DNA from 2 places in the Anaerocolumna sp. AGMB13020 genome. Region 1 is predicted to be linked to the other one. Evidence: a T-box and tRNA genes for the amino acid it is inferred to sense, from the RefSeq annotation. Region 1 holds a T-box; the other holds one or more tRNA genes.
What was found. A T-box is a leader RNA that pairs with one kind of tRNA and senses whether it is charged. The one in region 1 lies ahead of R2R35_RS23635 (alanine--tRNA ligase), so its partner is inferred to be a tRNA-Ala.
Positions count from the first base shown of each region.

Region 2: it has a tRNA-Ala gene. The T-box ahead of R2R35_RS23635 (alanine--tRNA ligase) is inferred to sense a tRNA for this amino acid. The anticodon was not compared.

Region 1 is NZ_CP136910.1:5,609,595-5,613,890, forward strand. It holds gene R2R35_RS23625 (hypothetical protein) at 1-934, shown strand, start outside; gene R2R35_RS23630 (GGDEF domain-containing protein) at 1,168-2,100, shown strand; T-box leader at 2,142-2,403, shown strand; gene R2R35_RS23635 (alanine--tRNA ligase) at 2,468-4,237, shown strand; gene R2R35_RS23640 (ABC transporter ATP-binding protein) at 4,295-4,296, opposite strand, start outside.
Region 2 is NZ_CP136910.1:5,469,213-5,473,508, forward strand. It holds gene R2R35_RS23055 (MBL fold metallo-hydrolase) at 727-1,779, opposite strand; tRNA gene R2R35_RS23060 (tRNA-Ala) at 2,088-2,160, shown strand; gene R2R35_RS23065 (TetR/AcrR family transcriptional regulator) at 2,681-3,244, opposite strand; gene R2R35_RS23070 (FMN-dependent NADH-azoreductase) at 3,491-4,123, shown strand; gene R2R35_RS23075 (NAD(P)-dependent oxidoreductase) at 4,156-4,296, shown strand, end outside.

The sequences.
Region 1 (4,296 bases):
AGGCTATAAAGAAGAGGAAATTATTGGACGGATACAACAGAATCTGCTGCGGTTAAAAACGTCTGAAAGTTATGACTTTCCTGGCCTTGGCAAATACTGCAAAGAATATGAGCAATTACTTGATATGCTCAACCTGGCACATAATAATTATCATATACTGGAAATGATATATAGAATCAAGAATGTGCCGATAGATGAAAAGAATAGATATCTTAGTGATTTCATGGATGAATTGCTTCGTAAACCAATTCCCAGTGAACAGGAAACCTATGATGAAATAGAGTATAATGAATTAATCATCCGTTACAATGGTGATGTGGATAAGGCCAAAGCAGACATTAATGAAAAAAAGAAAAAGTCAAGGCAGGAGTTCAATCTTATGCTCAGTCTGATTTCCTGGATCTATGACTTTTCTCTTGATAAGGTAAACGGTCAGATGCGTCTTAATATGTTTACGCTAATCAAAGGACTACAGGAGAAGGCAGTAAATAAGTATTTCAGTTATTACCGGTCTCTGCATAAGAAAGTTCTGCCAGTTGAATTAAATGATTATAAAGCAGATGTAGATTTTACAGAAAGCGCAGCGGAACTTGAAAAAATAAATACTTATTACGAGAATCAGATTGAAGTAAGATTAAAAGAAATAAAAAATATTTATGCTTATGTAGCCCTTGGAGTAGGTGCTGCTAATTTGGTTGCCGCATATTTTCTGCACCCGCTGATAGCAATAGCAGGTATTGGTTTTGGAATTTATGGTGTGGACATGATATTTATCAATAAACGCATAAAAAATAACATCATTCTGGAATTACAGGGTGCAAAACGTGTGACTCAGGAGTTGTTTCAGAAGCTGTTTGGGGAATATTCACAACTTGATGAAACCTATAAAGAAATGGATTTGGTATCAACAAAAATTCTGGAGGAACTTTATTAAAAGATATGCGATGTCCAATTCTGTAAAACCTGGAAAATAGCGTAAATTAAGAAGATTAGGCTTGTTTTATGCAATATAATGTAGTATAAATATTGTAATGGTAGTTGGACAAGTAAGAATGAGCTTAACTTGGCTTGACTGAAGAACCAATCTTAATGACAACTGTTATTAGGGTTGGTTTTTGCTATTCAGACAGCTCTATCATGAGGGAAAGAAAGAGACCGAGGTGTTTGATGAAGGAAATTCTTGATGAAATTATTGAAAGACTATCGATTTTTCATGATATGTATACGTTTATCAGGATAATAGACCCTATTAATAAGAAATCTTATGTGAAACAGAAAGAAGAAGCTGAATATCAGTTTGTGGAAGGGCACTGTTATGATTTCTGGAAGAAGGGAAGACAGTGTGCCAACTGTTTGTCCAGGAGAACGTTAAAGACGAATAAATACGCTTTTAAGCTAGAGATGAAGGAGGAAAGGCTGTTTCTTATACAGACTTATCCTGTTGAGCTTAATAACAATCATTATATTATAGAGATGCTAAAGGATGTTACGGATCAGGGAATGTTTATTAATGAGAAAGCTGATGAGTATCAGGAATTATCGGGGTATATTAAAAATCTGAATTCAAAAATCATTGAAGATCAGGTGACCGAAATTTATAACAGAAGATTTTTGGAGGAACAACTTCCTATTGATTTAGAAAGAGCAAAAGCTAATGCTGATTCGCTGGCGGTTATAATCGTAGATGTGGACAGATTTAAGCAGATAAATGACACCCAGGGACATCCTGCCGGTGACAGCATCTTAAAACAACTTTCCTCTATCTTTAAGGATTCCATAAGAGCCTCTTCGGACTGGATAGCAAGGTATGGAGGGGATGAATTTATTATACTTTTATATCATGTAACAGAAGACCAGGTGATTAAGATAACGGAGGAATTCAGAAGGCAGGTTGAAGAAGCGGAATTTTATTACGAGGATAAGGAACTGCATTTTACCTGTAGTTTCGGTGTCTGTCTTGTAAATGGCGGTGATTATGACTATAACAGAATTATAGGTATAGCAGATGAAAGCCTTTATGAAGCAAAACGAAATGGAAAAAATAAAGTTGTTATCAGAACAGACAATGGAGTTCCTAATGATACGGTAAATTTTATTTGACAGTTTATCTGAAGTATGGTAACATACTTTCAACTTAAAAACAAAAGGCTGAGAAGAGAAATAGTATATTTCATTTATGTTTCAGAGAGAGGATGGTTGGTGTGAATCCTTACAGACATGAGGTAGAAGCAGTCTCGGAGCTGTGAACCGAAGGGATTATGATTAATCCGCAGTAGACTTCAACGGAATTCCACCGTTATAAGGAAAAAGTATCGGATGACGATTATTCCATATCCCGTACTGATGAGTGCAGAATAACCCTGAATTTAGGTGGTAACACGGACTGAATAGTTCGCCCTAAGCTGATTTTTATCAGCTTGGGGCTTTTTTTGTTTTTAAGGATTAAATCAAAGAAAGGAGATACGCTATGACTGCAAGTGAATTACGAAGACTGTATGTCAGATTTTTTGAGGAAAGGGGGCATAAGGAGATCGCGTCAGCTTCACTTTTGCCGGATAACGATCCTACCGTGTTATTTACCACAGCGGGAATGCATCCTTTGGTACCTTACCTTTTAGGAGAAAAACACCCGGAGGGTAAAAGGCTTGTTAATGTACAGAAATGTGTGAGAACCGGAGATATTGACGAGGTGGGAGATGCTACTCATCTGACATTTTTTGAGATGCTTGGTAACTGGTCCCTTGGAGATTATAGGAAAGAGGAATCCATCTCTATGAGCTATGATTTTCTTACTGACATACTTCATATACCATCAGACAGACTGGCTGTTACCGTTTATGAAGGGGATGAACAGGTGCCAAAAGACCAGGAAGCTGCAAGTATTTGGGTCAGAAAAGGACTTAGGAAAGAGCAGATATTCTACTATGGCAGAGAAGAGAATTGGTGGGGACCGGTTGGTGAGACGGGACCTTGCGGACCGGATACGGAAATCTTTTATGATATGGGAGTGCCTGCCTGCTCCTCTTCCTGCGGACCCAGCTGTTCCTGCGGAAAATATGTGGAGATCTGGAATAATGTGTTTATGCAGTACAATAAGAAAGCAGATGGAACTTATGAGGAATTACAGCAGAAAAATGTAGATACAGGTATGGGTTTTGAAAGAGTGCTCACAGTGCTTAATGGCTGCAGTCAGGTCTATGAGACAGAGCTTTTTATACCGGTAATATCCAAATTAAATGAGATTCTGCAGCAGGAGAAAGGAGAGTTATCCGACCGAAATCTGAAAATTGTCTGTGAGCATATACGTGCCGTAACTTTTATATTAGGAGATCCAAGGAAAATAAAGCCCTCTAATACAGAACAAGGTTACATTGTAAGAAGGCTTATAAGAAGGATTATAAGATTGTTAAAACAGGCGAAGGTAGAAAGGAATATACTGAAGGACCTGGCACAGATAATCATAGACCAATACGGTGATGTTTATGGAGAACTGGAGCGAAACAAATTGTTTATCCTGGAACAGCTTGAGAGAGAGTACGATATCTTTCATAAGACCCTGGATTCTGGATTAAAGATGGCTGAAAAATATTTCGAGGAATTAGCAGATAAGAAAGTATTAAGCGGTGAGCTGGCATTTCGTTTATATGATACCTTTGGATTTCCCATAGAGTTTACAGCAGAACTTGCCAAGGAAAAAGGGGTTATGGTTGATATGGAATCTTTTCAAGAGAAATTCCAGAAACACCAGGAAAAATCAAGACAAGGAGCTGCAGGAAGATTCAAAGGAGGGTTGTCTGAACAAAGCGAAGTAACTGCCAGACTGCATACGGCAACTCATTTATTATACGGCGCGTTGCGTAGGGTTCTTGGAAGTGAGGTAACAAGCAGAGGCAGTAATATCACTGATAAAAGATTAAGGTTTGACTTTTCCTTCCATCGAAAACTCACAGGAGAGGAGCTGAGAGCAATAACAGAGGTTGTAAATGAAGCAATATTAAGGGATATTCCTGTAAATTGTGTGGAGATGCCTCTAAAGGAAGCTTTTCAGGAGGGAGCAATAGGATTATTCGAAAATAAATATGGTGAAACGGTAAAAGTATATACCATACCGGACTATTCAAAGGAAATATGTGGAGGACCCCATGCTGGCAGGACTTCTGAGCTTAAAGCATTTCGTATCATAAAGGAAGAATCTTCTTCGTCAGGTGTTCGAAGAATAAAAGCAGTTATCGGGTAATAACTTCAACTCCCCTCCAAAGGTGTAAGCTTAGAGGGGAGTTGTTCATGAAATAAATT
Region 2 (4,296 bases), 140 kb from region 1:
AATCCGATTTGCTATTACTTCTTTTACTCTAGACAATTGCATTATATTACAAGTTAGGACAAAATAAAACAGTATTTTTGTCCTAGTATAAAATCAACAATCCTTTATCAGTGGTGATTATACTATAAGGTTTATGGTTTAATATACATTGAAAATAACACTAAAGTTTTGGAAATAGGATAATACAAATCTATTAATTACTGAAGAAGTTCTTCTAAATAATTCTTAAAGATAATATACAGAAGGTTTAGAAGCTGAGGCTATATATAAGTTTATAGGATTTAACGAATTTATTATGAGTAAGATTAAAAGAAATAAGTCCCGACTTGCCAATTATAGTATTAATTAAAACTATTAATTGGATAAAATGGTAACTATAACCAATGTAATTTTTGCTTTTAAATGTTAAAATAAGATTGCATTGTAGGAGATGCATATAAATACTAAGCCTGTATGGATTTATGTATAGGTTTAGTGAAGCTTTAATAACCCGGAGATAACCTCCGGGTTATCCATCAATGCAGCTTGTGCGTAATTTTAGAGCAATTAATGTTTAATATGAAGTAAATGATCTATAAAGAAATGCTATTTTTCTATTGCAAAGACGTACATGTATAATCAATTTTCCAGGAAGTTGATTATTACAGATAATCTCTGTTCTGCTGGATAAATATATGGGATATAGTGAAAAAGCCCGAAGGGATAACCCTTCGGGCATATATGGTACTAATTGGTATCGTTAGTATAAAAACTTAAAGATGTATCTTCAAGATATACAGAGGGAGCTTTAAGCCGTATTGCTATCGTACAGAAGTCCGATGCTGTATTGGTATAATAAACCATCCCGTATTTTCCTTTCGTAATCATACCAGGTAGTCTGTTGTATGATAAATCGGTAGTTGCAAGGGTATAGGAAGGATTTACAGCTGCTATAAATGATGGCTTCTGATAATCAGGGATACCATGATGCGGTGCCTTTAAGATACTGCAGGTACTTATTTGAGAATAACAATTATCTACAAGATCCTGTTGTGGAGTCCAGGAAATATCACCTGTAAATAACATGGCTTCTCCATTTTCATATGTCAATTTAAAGGTTAGAGAGTCATTGTTAAAATTAGCAGGTACATCAGCAGGATCCATACCGGGAACAATATAGGAATCCCATTTATTTAACCAAGTTACAGTAGTGTTACCATCTAATGTAAAGTTGGCGATGGGATTTGTCCTGGTAGGGAATATCCATAATCCATCCCCGGAACCAAACAGTTCATTTGCCTTTGTTGCAACAGCTACTGTATCATAGCTCGATAAGTTGAATTCTTCAGAACTACGATTTAAGTATCTTAAGATTCCATTAATAAACATAACATAATTTGTACGCCGTTGAGGTGTCAATGTATTTAATTGAGCAGAAGTGTATTTCCGACCATATATATGATCAATTGTGCCATTGTGGTTTTTGATATAATCAATTACATCTAAAAAGGAACCGACGTGATCAACATCATAATGAGTAATGACCAGAGCTTTTAAATTGGTTACATTACGTGATGATAACATGTTAATTACTTTTGTGCTATCGGTCGACAGGCCGGTATCAACAAGCATGAACTTACCGTTCTTACTAATTAAAAATGAATCAGCTTCACCAATCCGTGCAGCATCAACATATAATGTAGTTGTTACAGTTATTGGAAGACTGGCAGATACTGTGATAGGCGCAACAAATAAAGAGGTCACGATAAATAAGCAGATGAATATTTTGAATTTTTTCATATGTACCACCTTTCCTTAAAAAAGTTGACCAATTTGACTGTAAATTACATATTAAATACTTCTCCGGATCAATCTTTAATATATTACATAGTTTAACATTAATAACACTGGTGGTAAATGGGCAATTATGTCTAATTATGTAAGGATAGCATGAATTATCTTGAGTGCAATATTAGTTATTCATTCATAGATGGTTGCTGATAAATGAAATCTTAAAAAATAATTTTAAGCTGTTATAAAAGATGTGACTTAACGGTTAAAAAATATCTTGAAAAATGAATTAAATCATGGTATATTAATATTTGTCTGGGGCATTAGCGCAGTTGGGAGCGCACCACACTGGCAGTGTGGGGGTCAGGGGTTCAAGTCCCCTATGCTCCATCTTTAAAAGTCAGTAATATTAAGGGTTATAGAGTTTGAAGTTATGAAAAAGCACTCAGAGATGGGTGCTTTTTTCATGGCATGTGGTTTGTTTGGGCTTTATTCTAGCAAAATATAGAACGCAGGCGCTGGAACTACAACCGTTCGAATTGAAGTCTTGTGCATAAGACCCTTTGTTATCTGCACTTTATTTACAAGGCTGGTAGACTTATTAATATCTACAGAGCAATCACTAAAGTTTAAGTCATTCCAAGTTAAGGCTATCATTTCTCCTCTTCGCAGACCAGCGAATAAAGCTAAGCTAAAATAGACTTTGAGTTGAAGCGGAATTTCTCTTGTTTCTATATACTATGGGACGTGGTATTTTGTACCTGTATCGTCTATACTCCACTTAAACAATAAGCCGCAGGCATGAAAGCTTGTGGCTTAGATTATAACTTATAGGGACAGGACGCTTGATAAATCAAGGACAAAAAAGGCACATTTTCAGTTATGAAAATGTGCCTTTTTTGTCCTTGAACTAATGGCCAACCCCGTACATAACGTAAGGAATAGCCAATTTTATATATTCCTCTGGTGGCACACTGTTATTGTGTTGCCAATCAACCGAAGCCCCGAAAATTCCCCAGCTCAACATGACTGCAGCAATTCTTATAGATTCATCGCTGACAGTAGAGTTTTGCTTTAATAACATTTGGTAAAAAATATTTTCCAGTTCTTTTTGAATAAATTCTTCAATTGTTGTTTTAAAAGTCTCGAAGCCGCTTCGGCATTGTTTGGATAAAGTCGATTGGAAATTTGTGATAGACAGGAAAATATTAATGATCGATGTTGGGTTCAGTTCTTTATACTCAGCGATTTCGCTAAACACGTTGGTCATAAATTCTTCTTTCATTACTTTATCCAATAAATCATATTTATCAATGAAGTGATAATAAAAAGTGGCACGATTTACTGTAGCTTCTGCCGTAATATCATTGATGGTGATATCCTTAAATTCTTTTTTCTTTAAAACGTGAATAAATGCATCCATGATTAATTTACGTGTACGTATAATGCGTGGATCTATTTTTGTTTCAGCCATAAGAAAACCCCATTTCTATCATTTTTCTATACATCATTAACGCAATGTTGGATATACAACAATTTCTTAAAATTGTTGGTTGAACTATCTTTGAAATATAATATAATTCAACTATACAACATATGTAGTATAAACGAAAGCTGATAAAAAAACAAGAGATATATAACTGATTCGAAAGCGAACAAAAGACTCGGAAAAGAAAGCGACTTAATTTATCAAATATTACAATTATAGGAGGTCATTTTTATGGCAAATGTATTATTCGTCAAAGCTAACGACAGGTCCGCAGAACAAGCGGTCAGCGTCAAAATGTACAATACTTTTTTGAAAACGTATAAGGAGTTACATCCGGAGGATACCATCAGGGAGCTCGACCTTTTTAGCGCAGAGCTGCCATATTTCGGTGATACAGCCATCTCAGGACTTTTCAAAGCAGCAAAAGGATTGGAAGCCACTTCTGAAGAACGGCAGGCTGCGGACATTGTGAACCAATATTTGAACGAGTTTCTGGCCATGGATAAAGTCGTTTTCACATTCCCTTTATGGAACTTAACGGTTCCCGCCCCTCTCATCACTTATATCTCATATTTGTTGCAAGTAGGGAAAACGTTCAGATACACAGCAGAAGGCCTACCAGAGGGACTCGTTGGCGACAAAAAAGTTGCTCTTCTATGTGCACGCGGTGGAGACTTTTCAACGGAATTTGCAGCCCCGTTGGAGATGGGTTTAAACTACGTCAAGAACATACTCGGTGTATTGTTGGGTATCAAAGATCCTGGGATTGTCGTAATAGAAGGACACGCCAAATATCGGGATCGCGCTGCGGAAATTATCGAATCCGGATTGAGCAGAACGGCTGAACTGGCAGCAAACTTTTAAAAAAGTCCAACATTAAGGGGGGGAAGAGGATTATGAACATTACCATTTTTGGAGCGAGCGGTGCAATCGGTCAACATCTTATGCGATTAGCATTAGACAAAGGAGATTTTGTTACGGCATATGTTAGAAAACCCGAAAAAATCAAGCTGAATCACTCCAACCTGAGGCTTATA